Regions from separate parts of the Bacteroides sp. CAG:633 genome, predicted to be linked through region 2. Evidence: riboswitches for the same ligand, from Rfam matches in the RefSeq annotation. Region 2 holds a riboswitch; each other region holds the start of a gene.
The links. A riboswitch is a leader RNA that binds a small molecule or an ion and turns the genes downstream of it on or off. The one in region 2 is predicted to bind cobalamin.
Positions count from the first base shown of each region.

Region 1: it holds a riboswitch for cobalamin, as region 2 does, so the genes downstream of both, QVP67_RS14645 (TonB-dependent receptor plug domain-containing protein) here and QVP67_RS05260 (tryptophanase) in region 2, are expected to answer to the same signal.
Region 3: it holds a riboswitch for cobalamin, as region 2 does, so the genes downstream of both, nrdD (anaerobic ribonucleoside-triphosphate reductase) here and QVP67_RS05260 (tryptophanase) in region 2, are expected to answer to the same signal.

Region 1 is NZ_FR883153.1:12,579-17,158, forward strand. Features, by position in the region: partial or broken gene QVP67_RS14645 (TonB-dependent receptor plug domain-containing protein) at 1-1,214, opposite strand, end outside; cobalamin riboswitch at 1,281-1,489, opposite strand; gene QVP67_RS14650 (multidrug effflux MFS transporter) at 1,608-2,813, opposite strand; gene QVP67_RS14655 (6-bladed beta-propeller) at 3,034-4,278, opposite strand.
Region 2 is NZ_FR883036.1:30,233-34,812, reverse strand. Features, by position in the region: gene QVP67_RS05265 (sensor histidine kinase) at 1-1,287, shown strand, start outside; cobalamin riboswitch at 1,351-1,550, shown strand; gene QVP67_RS05260 (tryptophanase) at 1,837-3,210, shown strand; gene QVP67_RS05255 (4'-phosphopantetheinyl transferase family protein) at 3,297-3,923, opposite strand; gene QVP67_RS05250 (gliding motility-associated protein GldE) at 3,939-4,580, opposite strand, start outside.
Region 3 is NZ_FR883138.1:20,692-25,271, forward strand. Features, by position in the region: gene QVP67_RS13235 (O-acetylhomoserine aminocarboxypropyltransferase/cysteine synthase family protein) at 1-634, opposite strand, end outside; gene QVP67_RS13240 (N-acetylmuramoyl-L-alanine amidase family protein) at 779-1,807, shown strand; gene QVP67_RS13245 (hypothetical protein) at 1,866-2,186, opposite strand; cobalamin riboswitch at 2,696-2,894, shown strand; gene nrdD (anaerobic ribonucleoside-triphosphate reductase) at 3,076-4,580, shown strand, end outside.

The DNA.
Region 1 (4,580 bases), on a different contig from region 2:
GAAGTGGCTGTATAGACCAAAGAAGCAGTAGCAGTCATCCAATCTGTCCGATAACGGCCATTCAAAGCACTGATTGAAGTGTATCGGGTAGGAAAAGGACAAGCTGGCAGACTGTTGCGTAAGGTATTTGCCACTCCATCCTGTGCCAACGAAAAAGTCAAGTCCTCCAATGGCTGATAAAGCAACGTCGCCGACAGGTAATATTCATCCTGACGATGTACTTCCCGATAAACCCCATCGGTATATTCCACACCTTTGTCCTGATAGCGATTCCAACTGTGATTGTATTTGGCCTGCGCCTGTAATGTCCACTTAGTAGAAAACTTCTTTTTATAACGCGCTTGTGTAAAGAAGTTCTCATCCCATAATTTTTCATCCGAAATCGGGTTATAAAGGGTTACCCCTCCCGGTAGTTCGCGGGCTGAATAGTAATAATATCCTTTCACATCCAACTCCCCTCCGTCTTTGAACGTATGATACAGCGTCGCTTCGCCCTGCCACGACTCCACTTCCGAGTTGTTTCGTTTCTCTTTCGTCACGTACTTCCCGTTCACCAGCGTAAACGGATAATTGCCGTCGGCACGCATATAACCGGCATCTACCGAGAGGCGTGTACGCTCCCCCAGTTTCTGCCACCATCTGACAGAGGGCGCTACATATCCGAACGAGCCGCCCCTGACACGTGCCAGAAAAGCAGAAGTACGATTTCCTTCGAAGTGAGGTTTTTCCGTTTCGATGTTCAGTACGCCGGCCGACGCATACAGACGGGCCGACTGCAACAGGTCTTCGCTCTGACCGATGGAAAGAGAAAGCATCGACACATTGTCCAGCGAAAAACGTCCGATGTCTATCTGCCCTGCCTGGCAGTTGCTGACTGCCACACCGTCGTAGCTGACAGCCGTATGGGCTGCACCCATGTTGCGGATAGAGACTGTCTTCAGTCCGCCTATACCACCGTAATCCTTTACGTCGGCACCGGCAAAACGGCGTACGGCATCCGCCACATTCTGTATGCCAAGCTGGCTGATGTCCTGCTTCGACATGGTCTGCACAGGCACAGCCGATGTCACCTTGTTGGGCATCCTACGGGCAGTCACCGTCACTTTCTCTATCTGATGCACCTTGCCGGCAATCGTATCTTCCTGCACTTCCTGTGCCACCATCCGGCAGGTCATCATGCAGCACAATACGATACAGCCCAATCGCATCTTCATAAACAAACGGCAGAATCTTTTATTTCATTATTCTTGTGTGCACTGACTGCTTTCCTCGAACAGACAATTTTTCGACTTTGTTTTGCAGGTCTTCTGACTCGTTTCCTAATGTATCGCCTTCCCATTCTCTTTATTATCAGAAAAACAGTGGCATCCGAGTATGATACATTCCTCTTGAAACACACAGCAGCGGGACTGTCCGGGATTCACACCCGATTCCCTTTTCATCCACATCTCCGAACGGAGATTACGGAACAAAACAGCGGCAAATGTAGGAATTTATTTGAATATCCGCAATCAAAAACACAAAAAAAGTATTGAATACCAACAAACAGCGTTCTGTCGGAAGTGGTTTGCTGAAACGCTGTTGGCCACCGTGGCGCAGGTTACGTTTTATTGCTTTCGTATCGTGCTGAAAGCAAAATACAGCCGTGTGCCCCGGCGCCCCAAAGCCACCAGCATACACAGCAGCGAACAGCAGGCACAAACCACAAATACCACTCCCGTGGACGAAAGGATATTACCGATGCCCACCAATGGCGAAACAATGCCTCCCGCCGCAAAACATACCGCACCTAAAAGAGCCGATGCCGTGCCCGAATTCTCGCGCTGACTCTCCATGGCCAAAGCTGTGCTCGAAGTAAACGTCATCCCCATGCTGAACAGCAGAACCAGCATCAGAGCCTCGTATACCCAAAAGCTGCACGCCGACATTAACGCCCCGCACTGTAACACGGCTGCCACTACCATTCCGCAACAGCCAACCAGTGTACTGGTCTCCGAACGGCGAAACTTGACCGACAAGGCAGCCGCAACACCTATCGCAAGCGCATTGACTCCGAAACACAAGCTGAACGCAAATGCCGAAAAGCCATAATGCTGCTGCACGATGAAAGGCGACGAGGCGATGTTGGCAAACAGCACTCCCTGTGCGAAAGCCATCTGAAGTACATAGCACACGTAACGCCTGTCGCGCAACACGACTCCAAAACTGCGGAACGTATCACTCCATTTTTCAGCCGAACGGTTTTCACGCGGCAACGATTCCTTAAAACGTAAGCAGCAGGCCAATAACACCAGTCCCAGCCCGAACAGAATCCAGAAGATGCCCTGCCATCCTATCACATCGGTCAGCAGGCCACCCACAATCGGAGCCGCCACCGGCGCCACTCCGTTAATGGCCCCAATTACAGCCAACATTTTGGCAAGTTCGCGTCCGGAATATTTGTCCGTTGCCACCGAACGCGATATGACGATACCACCCGCACCGGCTATGCCCTGTAACAGACGGAACGCCACAAACTGCTCTATGCTCTGCGAAAACAGGCACAACAGCGTCGATGCAATAAACAGCCACATGGCCACCAGCAAGGGTAACCGCCGACCGTACCGGTCGCTCAGCGGACCGAAGAATATCTGTCCCACTGCCAGACCTATCATACTGGTTGTCAGTCCTAACTGAACCATCGAAGAAGTTGTGGAAAAATACTCGCCCATCGAAGGCAAACTGGGCAGATACATATCCGTCACAAAGGGGCCAAATGCCGTCAGCATGCCCAGCAATATCAGCAAAAAAACTTTAGAATTTTCTTTAACCATCATTTATTCTTTCTTTAAAGCGGTGCAAAGTTACAAGGAATCTGTCCAGTTTATACAGATATCGACCTTGCGTCTTGCTCTTTTTCGAAAAGATTTTCAGAACTTAACACACAGTCCTCCCTACCCCTTATTTTTTCCCAGTTAGGAAAAAATTCCTCTCTAGTTAGAAAAAAATATTTTCCTAACTAGGGAAAAAAGAAAGCCTGACTACTGTCAGGCTTTAGTCTTTAAACTCATAATACAACAGCACCGGATTGGAATCGCTCTCCAAACTCCTTATCAATTCTTTATTAACAACTTTATCAGACAACTGACCGGACTCGAAAAGTCTTTTCAACTCTGCCAACTGCTCCGTATTATAAAAGTAAAACACACCATCGGCATCCGCGCACAAGTACCCGGGAAGCATAACGCCGTTTTGCTTGTTTCCTGCAAAAAAGATATCGTCTTTCTGTGTCTGGAAAATAGAAGTCTGACCACTTTTCAGATGATGGCGTACTTTAAGAAGCGATCCTCCATAACAATTAAACCAAAGATAGCCCTGATGAACATAGAAATTGCAAAAGCCCCAATAGACCTTCTTCTGTGTCAGGTGCATATACTGCTGCATCATTTTCTTGGAGAGCGCAACGGGGTCGCCAGACGAATGCAAATTGCTGTCCTTGAGCAGGTCGTCGCGTTTGATCACTTTTTCCCCATGAATAGCCAAAACAGGATATACTTCCCCCTCACGAATGGCCATAACGGTATCCATCAGCGCCGTACAGAACCAAAGTTCATCCCCGACACGAGTAAAAGGGGTGCCAAAATTCAGAAATTCATTTTGCCAACCTTGATTATATGAATCATAATCCAGCAGGCTGGCAGTCATTTTGCCAGCTTGCAACAGATCTATCTGGTGCAGCAGATAATAAGGAGTATCGCCCTGTGCAGGCCAATGGCTCGACTGGTAAGCATAAAGAAAATCAGACTGATACGCTATATCGGCATAAAACGGTGGGGCGTCTAAGGATATTTCATCCTCAAAAGTACCTGTCAACAAATCATATCTCAATATCTTGTTGCGTGATGAGTCGTACAGATACAGTTTCTTCTTTTCCTCGTCAACAGTAAAGTCTCTGCAACCGGCATATTCACCGGGAGCCGGACCATTGTTCCCGAATTTTCGGATAAAAGAGCCGTCTTTCTTGAAAGCATATACTCCTTCCGTCCGACGATCCATTAAATATAACGTATCGTTCACAGGCACCATCTTGCTGATGCTCGACAGCAAAACGTCTTTGGTTTCCAAAGGTATCAGACGAACATCTTTGAACAGTTCGGAATACCTCCATAGTTCAGTGGAAGCGCTATCCATATTGATGATATCTGCCTGTGAATGTACAAGCAAGGACCCTTGAGACTGACAGGCTACTACGACAAAACCCAATACAAAAGCTAAAAGAAAAAACAGATTCCGTTTCATTTACATTACCTCCTACGAGTTTAGTCATGTTTTTATTCGCTACTCTCTTTCGCAAAGAAAAAGAAAAACGGTTAAAAAAGCAAGAAACTGAACCGAAAAGTCATATTGAAAATTCATTTTTTCTACAAATAGTAGTTGCGTTTCAGCGAAGGCTACATCGATAACGGGGAGAATTAGAAAAGATTCACTGGTTTCACCTATAAAATCCGGACTTACCCCGTGAAGTTTCACCACAACCACCTAACAACAAACAACTTACAGTGAAACATACGAGAAAAGCAATCCGCCCCATAAAATCGCGG
Region 2 (4,580 bases):
CTGGCTGCCGACCCTCATTACATCTGGTTTACCGTTATCGTAACCTTACTGCTGATATTCATCTTTTACAAGTTTACAGCAAAACTTGGAAAAGCCATCACCAATCTTCGCGAATTTGCCAAACGGGCCGACCGCAATGAACCGATTGAAATGGATATACAGGCTGCATTCCCCCATAATGAGTTGGGAGAAATCTCGCAACACATCATCCAGATATACCGACGCCTGCGAGAGACAAAGGAGGCTCTTTACATCGAAAGAGAAAAACTGATCACACACTTACAGACATCGCGAGAAGGACTAGGTGTATTTACTAAAGATAAAAAGGAAATACTCGTCAATAACCTCTTCACACAATACGGTAACCTTATTTCGGACCAGAATCTGCAAACTACCGAAGAGATATTCTCTATCTGTGAGTTTCAGAAAATAACCGACTTTATCAACAAGTCGCAGAAACGTCCGGCTAATGCAACGGAAGAAAAGCGCATGTCGCTCAACATCAACAAAAACGGACGTATCTTTATCATCGAATGCATCATCTTCCAAGACCGTAGCTTCGAAATCTCGATTAACGACATAACCCAGGAAGAAGAGCAAATCAGACTGAAGAGGCAACTGACCCAAAATATAGCTCACGAACTGAAAACCCCGGTAAGCAGTATACAGGGCTATTTGGAAACCATCGTCAGCAACGACAGCATCCCACGCGAAAAGATGCAGACTTTCCTGGAGCGCTGCTATGCCCAAAGCAACCGCCTGAGCCGACTGCTACGCGACATCTCCGTGTTGACACGTATGGACGAAGCAGCCAACATGATCGATATGGAAAAGGTAGACATCAGCCTGCTGGTTGGAAACATCGTCAACGAAGTAGCTTTGGAACTGGAAGAAAAACATATTACAGTAGTCAACTCGCTGCAACCCAAAATACAGCTGAAAGGCAACTATTCGCTGCTCTACTCCATTTTCCGGAATCTGATGGACAACGCCATCGCCTACGCTGGTACCAACATATATATACACATCGGCTGTTTCCGCGAAGACGAGAACTTCTATTATTTCAGCTTTGCAGATACAGGGGTAGGCGTAGCTCCTGAGCACCTGAACCGCCTGTTCGAACGCTTCTACCGGGTAGACAAAGGCCGTTCGCGCAAGCTGGGCGGAACCGGCCTCGGACTGGCCATTGTGAAAAACGCCGTTCTGATACACGGAGGAACCATCTCGGCCAAAAACAGGCAAGGAGGAGGACTGGAGTTCGTATTCACACTGGCCAGGGAAAAATAAAATATTACCTTCGTAACATGTACTAATTTGCCGGAGATTTCCCTTGTAAATCCCCGGCTTTTTCTTATCTTTGCGCTGCATTGGTTTGCAATCCTCTTTCGGGAAAGCAATTAAAAGGGAATCAGGTGAGAATCCTGAACAGTCCCGCTGCTGTAAGTTTCGTGAAGTGTGACAGGCACATACCTCTTAAGCCACTGGATACGTCCGGGAAGGCGTCTGCCACAGAAACAAGTCAGAAGACCTGCCATGCAACACACTTTATCATTGCTTTCGAGGAAAAAGCGTTGAGTTTGATGAACCGGACAACTATTTCCTGTCCAAATCATTTCAACTGATTCAAAGAAAGTAAAAAGGTAAATGAACTCTGCCAAGTTTATTGAGAATGTCCGGTCGAAGTGATTTCGCCCGGACATTTGTTTTTTTACAAAGGGAAACGAACTTCTTGCTTTATAGAAGAAAAATCACTATCTTCGACTCCTGAGCAATAAGTCATAGACTTATTCCGTTAACCAAATGTCAAACCCTCAAAAAAAGAAAAACTAATCAACTATGGAATTACCCTTTGCCGAATCCTGGAAAATAAAGATGGTAGAACCCATCCGCAAAAGCACCCGACAAGAACGTGAACAATGGCTGAAAGAAGCCCATTACAATGTATTTCAACTGAAATCTGAACAAGTCTACATCGACCTGATCACCGACTCGGGTACAGGCGCCATGAGCGACCGCCAATGGGCCGGAATGATGCTGGGCGATGAAAGTTACGCAGGTGCTTCATCGTTCTTTAAACTTAAAGATACCATTACCAGACTGACCGGATTCGAATACATCATCCCCACCCATCAGGGACGAGCCGCCGAAAACGTACTCTTCTCCTATCTGGTGCATGAAGGAGACATCGTGCCTGGCAACTCACACTTTGATACGACCAAAGGACACATTGAAGGACGCAAAGCTTTCGCACTGGACTGTACTGTCGACGAGGCTAAGCAAACACAACTTGAAGTTCCTTTCAAGGGAAACGTCGATCCTGCCAAACTGGAGAAAGCCTTGCAGGAACACGCCGACCGGATTCCTTTCATCATCGTCACCATCACCAACAATACGGCAGGAGGACAACCCGTATCCATGCAGAACCTGCGTGAAGTACGTGCCATAGCTGACAAATACGGCAAACCCGTTCTGTTCGACTCGGCCCGTTTTGCCGAAAACGCCTATTTCATCAAGACACGCGAAGAGGGCTACCAAGACAAGAGCATCAAACAAATTACCCGTGAAATGTTCAGCCTGGCCGACGGCATGACCATGAGTGCGAAAAAAGATGGCATTGTCAACATGGGTGGTTTCATCGCAACCAACCGGAAAGATTGGTACGAAGGCGCCAAAGGCTTCTGCGTACAGTTCGAAGGTTATCTGACTTATGGAGGCATGAACGGACGCGACATGAACGCACTGGCCATCGGCCTGGACGAAAATACCGAGTTCGACAATCTGGAAACCCGCATCCGACAAGTGCAATATCTGGCCTGCAAACTGGATGAATACGGTATCCCCTACCAACGTCCGGCTGGCGGACATGCCATCTTCATCGATGCTCCCAAGGTGCTGACTCACGTTCCTAAAGAAGAATTTCCGGCTCAGACACTCACAGTAGAGTTATATCTGGAGGCTGGCATACGGGGATGCGAGATAGGTTATCTGCTGGCCGACCGTGATCCTGTGACGCGCGAAAACCGATTCACCGGCCTGGATCTCCTGCGCCTTGCCATACCACGCAGAGTGTATACAGACAACCACATGAACGTAGTAGCAGCTGCACTGAAGAATGTATACGACCGACGCGAAAGCGTGACACGAGGCGTACGCATCGCCTGGGAAGCACCCCTGATGCGACATTTCACCGTGCAACTGGAAAGACTGTAAACAACTTATTATTTGAAGTAAGTAGACGTATCAGCCAGGGTCAACTGGCTTAGAAGAATAAGACAAGCACTTGGAGCAGGACGGCCTCAGTATACCGTCCACGTCAATACAAAATCAGGATGGAGCAGATAACGGATGAGAAACGTTCGTTGCTGCTCCGTCTTATATTCACAAGCACGAAATTCTCCCCTTTCTTGCGGAACAAACGGCAGTATCTGCAAATGATCACACAAATCGACTTCGGAACGGTCTATACATTTAAACATTACTTCCTTAGCCGACCAGTGAAGCAGCAAGCTCCACGTGTCATCGCCCTGATAAGGAATTGGCTGTTCGTCGGCACGCATGAACTTCGACGAAATCCGATGCACGCGAGTAGCATATTGCTCAATATCGATACCTGCAGGTGTCGATGCCAGCAACAAAGCCACATAACCACGTGTATGCGAAATACTGATGTGAAAGCTGCCGTCAGCCAGATAGGGCTTGCCGGAAGGTAAATAAGCAATCTCTTTGTCGGCTCCCAACAGAGTACGCAGCAGAAGCCGGACCGACAGCCATTCATGCCTACGCTGCACTGCATGGAAACGTTCGGACGCCTGACGGCAAAGATCCGTGTCGGCCAACTGACGGCACAATTCCTCGTACGATTCATCCATCCGCCATACTCCCAGCAGAAATCCGTCCTCCTTATGCTGCATGAAAAGACTCAAGACACCACCCTCCGTTTATGCATTACCTTCAGCCTCGTCCGTAAGGGGATTGACTGTGAACTTAACTTTCAGAATGCGTCGGTTATCCATTTCGAGTACCTCGAATTCATAACGCTCATAGCTAACCTTCTCATGCAAAGCCGGGAACTCGCCTTTCAACTCCAGCAACAGCCCGGCTACCGTATCGGCATCGCCGGCTACCTCGTCGAAAGCAGTATCGTCAATGTGAGTTACCTTATAGAAATCGGTCAGCTGTGTTTTGGCTTCGAATACCCACGTATGGTCATTCAATATCGTGTACGTACGTTCTTCGTCATCGTACTCGTCACGTATTTCACCTACAATTTCCTCAATGATGTCTTCCATTGTCACAATGCCCGACGTACCTCCAAACTCGTCTACAACGATGGCAATGTGTATTTTATTAGCCTGGAAGTCACGCAGCAGATCATCAATCATCTTTGTCTCAGGCACAAAATAAGCCGGACGGATCAGCGACTGCCAACGGAAATTGTCACCTTTGTTCAGATGCGGAAGCAAATCCTTGATATAGAGTACTCCCTTGATGTTATCGCGCGTTTCGGCATATACAGGAATACGCGAGTATACATTCTCGACAATACACTTCAGCACATCTTTAAATGGGGTACGTATTTC
Region 3 (4,580 bases), on a different contig from region 2:
CGTCCATGTACTTGGTGGTAGAGTGAACCACGATGTCGGCTCCCCATTCGAACGGACGGCAGTTGATGGGAGTAGGGAAGGTGTTGTCCACTATCAGGGGCACACCATGTTTGTGTGCAATACGGGCAAACTTCTCGATGTCGAGCACCTCAAGAGCGGGGTTCGAGATGGTTTCGCCAAACAGGGCTTTCGTATTGGGACGGAAAGCGGCGGAGATTTCTTCTTCGCTGGCGTCAGGATTGACAAAAGTAACGTCAATACCCTGCTTCTTCATGGTGACACCAAACAGGTTGAACGTACCGCCATAGATGGCCGACGAGCAGACAAAGTGATCGCCCGCTTCGCAGATGTTGAAGATGGCATAATAGTTGGCAGCCTGTCCGCTGGACGTCAGCATGGCGGCTACACCTCCTTCGAGGGCAGCAATCTTGGCGGCAACAGCATCGTTGGTGGGGTTTTGCAGACGGGTATAAAAATATCCGCTTTCTTCGAGGTCGAACAAACGCGCCATCTGCTCGCTGGTTTCGTATTTGAAGGTTGTACTCTGGTAGATAGGGAGCACCCGCGGCTCTCCTTTTTTAGGAGACCATCCGGCTTGTACGCAGAGGGTCTCGGGCTTGAATTGTTTTGCCATAATGCTATCTATTTTTTTTAGTTTCTTATCAATTAACATGTAACTGCTCGCAAAAGTAAGGAAAATAATGTAATTTTGTCCGCAATGAAGGTTAAATGATAATTTATTGGTGCACAACCGTTCCAAAATATTGATTGTAGATTTATGATTCGTATTCTGTTCGTATCCTTTCTTTTGGTTGTATTTTCTTTTGCGGTTTCGGCGCAGGAGCAGTGCGACACTCCGAAAGCTGGTGAAGGTATTTCGACATTTCTTGAGCGCAACGGCCGACCGGGAAGAAGTTATTATAAGGAATTTCTTGAACTTAATAAAAAGGCCTTGCGTGGTAAGGAAGAGCTGCGTCTGGGCGTGAAATATCAGTTGCCGCCTTTGCATGCAAAAGGTAGCAGAGGAGGAGAAGATAGCAGGCACCGAAAATCGGGTAGCAGGAAAAGTGTGATTCACGAGCCGCTTTTCGGGAAGAGACTGGCGGATGTAAAGGTGACAGGCAACCGTCTGCAAGGAGCCTGCTTCTATGTAGTGAGTGGACACGGAGGTCCTGATCCGGGTGCGATAGGTCGGATTGGGAAAACCGAGCTGCACGAGGACGAGTATGCATACGATGTAGCGCTGCGACTGGCACGTAACCTGATGCAGGAAGGAGCCGAGGTGCGTATCATCATACAAGACGCCAAGGACGGTATCCGCAACGACCGTTATCTCTCGAACAGCAAACGTGAGACCTGTATGGGCGATCCGATTCCTTTGAACCAGGTAGCAAGGCTGCAACAACGTTGTGCAAAAATCAATGAATATTATCGCAAGGATCGTAAAAAGTATAAATATTGCCGGGCAATTTTTCTGCATGTAGACAGCCGTAGCAAGAGTGCACAGACTGATGTGTTCTTTTATTATGCTCCGCAGAGCACGCTGGGCAAGCGGCTGGCTACGGGGATGAAGAATACTTTCGAATCGAAATACGACCGGCATCAGCCCAACCGTGGTTTCGAAGGTACTGTCAGCTCGCGTCGTCTGTATGTGCTGCTCAATGCTTCGCCGACAGCTGTGTTTGTCGAACTGGGTAATATTCAGAATGCTTTCGACCAGCGTCGTTTTGTTCTTAGTTCCAACCGTCAGGCTTTGGCCAAGTGGATGATGGAGGGCTTTATCGCAGATTACAAACGCTCGAAATAGCAATCCCGATTCATCGCGAACCGGGACTGCCAATAGGGGTATTTACATTCTGAAGAGTTTATTCTTTGACAGGCTCACCATTTTCGTCCAAAATGACTGTCAACTCTTGTTCGTCTGTCGTGACGAGAACTAACTTGTAGATTTTCTTGCCTTCTGTTTCTTTCACATAGGCTTCTTTCACACTTGCGCCTTCGTTTGTTGCTGCCAGTTTCTCGACGAGGGATTGCGGCAGTGCTGAAGGATCCATTTTTACAAACTCATCTTGCGGAGCGGTAGCTTCCGTTGCGTTTTCTGTTACAGGTGGGGTTACTTCTTGTGCAAACGTTGCAAAAGTGCTTACTCCGAGAATCATCGCTACTGTTACTAATACCTTTTTCATAATCGTTTAAGTTTAGGTGAATATTCAGGTTTTATTTTCTCACTCATAAACTGTAGTGCAAAGGGAGTGCCAACAGAAACAGCGATTTGTGGCATACTGTATTTTGTCTGTTAATGTCTGTTTATGCTCTGTTGGACGATGCGACTGTATGTTTGTTGGATAAAAATCCTTTTTGGTTGTTTCTTACAAGATAGGGGAATTGTTTGAAAACAGGCTTTTAGGCTCTTATCTGGGCAGAAATGTTTTCTTTTTATTTCCATACCGCGTGTTCCAGTGCCAGATATGCAGTTCGGGCATCGCTTTCAGAAATGTTAGCCTGTACTTACGTTTGTTAGCAATATTGCTGCAAAAATCGGGCAGACGGTTGGCTGACTGGAAGTGGGGATATTGTAGAATCTGTGCTACAATGTTGGGGAATAATTACCCATTTGGCGGTATCTTTCGCCTTGTTTCCCATCTTTCGGCTGAAAAAACTTCCGGTTTCTTTCTCTGCCTTTTTGTTTTTTCTGCTATATTTGCCGCGAATTGGTTTCATGCGGATATTCATCTTCGTGAATTAAAAGGGAATCGGGTGAAAGTCCCGAACAGTCCCGCTGCTGTGAAGCTCCATTCAACGTTCCGACAATTACTCTTGCCACTGGTCAACTGAACTGGGAAGGTGTCGGAGCGGGAGTCAGTCAGAAGACCTGCCATTTTCATCAAAGGCCGTTTTTACTCGTGGGATAGAAAAGCGGTGCGAAAATATTCAGTAATTAAACTTTTTGTGGGAAAGGCATACCTGAGGAAGAGGTGTGTCCGCAAAATGCCGGCTGTAGCCTTCGGGAAGCCATATTGTGTGCGAACAGTGGTTTATTGGCCGGACAAAACAGGAAAAACAATGAAAACAGTGATGGAAACCAGTGACTTTACAATTGTGAAGCGGGACGGATCGGCCGACCGCTTCTCGCTCGACAAGATAATGAATGCCATTATCAAGGCATTCCGTTCGGTGAACGAGCCTGTCAGCCTGAGTAATGTTTCGAAAATCATCAGCCGGCTCGACCTGTACGACGGCATCAAGGTGGAAGAAATCCAGAACTTAGTGGAGGAAGCCCTGATGCGCGAGGGACATTATCGGGTGGCAAAGTCGTTCATGCTCTACCGGCAGCGTCATGCGGAGGACCGCGAGGTGATGGACGAACTGAAGTTCTTGTCCGACTATTGCGAGGCAACCAATGCCGCTACCGGTTCGAAGTACGATGCCAACGCCAATGTGGAGCATAAAAACATCGCCACGCTGATTGGTGAACTGCCCAAGTCGAACTTCATCCGCCTGAATCGCCGGTTGCTGACCGACCGCATGAAGAAAATGTATGGCAAGGAACTGGCGGACCAGTACCTTGACCTGCTGACTCACCACTTTATATATAAGAATGACGAGACGAGTCTGGCCAATTATTGTGCTTCCATCACGATGTACCCCTGGCTGACGGGCGGTACGAAGTCGATAGGCGGCAATTCGACGGCACCCACCAACCTGAAGTCGTTCTGCGGAGGCTTTGTCAACATGGTGTTCATGGTTTCGAGCATGTTGAGCGGAGCTTGTGCCACGCCCGAGTTTCTGATGTATCTCAACTATTTCATCGGGCTGGAGTACGGCCGCGAGTATTACAAGGAGCCGGAAAAGGTGGTGGACCTTTCGCTGAAGCAGCGTACGGTCGATAAAATCATTACCGATTGCTTCGAACAGATTGTCTATTCCATCAATCAGCCTACCGGAGCACGCAACTATCAGGCTGTCTTCTGGAACATTTCGTATTACGACCGTTACTATTTCGAAAGCCTGTTCGGCGACTTCTTTTTCCCCGACGGCAGCAAGCCCGACTGGGAGGGACTGAACTGGCTGCAAAAGCGGTTTATGAAGTGGTTCAACCGGGAACGTACCAAGACGGTGCTGACTTTTCCGGTCGAGACGGTGGCTCTGCTGAGCAAGGACGGCGATGTGCTGGACCAGGAGTGGGGCGATTTTACAGCCGAAATGTATGCCGAGGGGCATTCCTTCTTTACTTATATGAGTAGCAGTGCCGACTCACTGTCCAGCTGCTGCCGCTTGCGCAACGAGATACAGGACAACGGTTTCAGCTATACCTTGGGAGCGGGTGGCGTATCGACCGGTTCGAAGAGTGTGCTGACGGTGAATATCAACCGCTGTGTGCAGTATGCCGTCAATCACCAGCTCGACTACAAGACGTTTCTGACCGATGTCATCGACCTGTGCCACCGGGCGCAGCTGGCTTATAACGAGAATCTGAAAGCGTTGCACGAACATGGCATGTTGCCCCTGTTCGATGCTGGCTACATCAATATGGGGCGGCAATACCTGACGATTGGCGTCAACGGTCTGGTTGAGGCTGC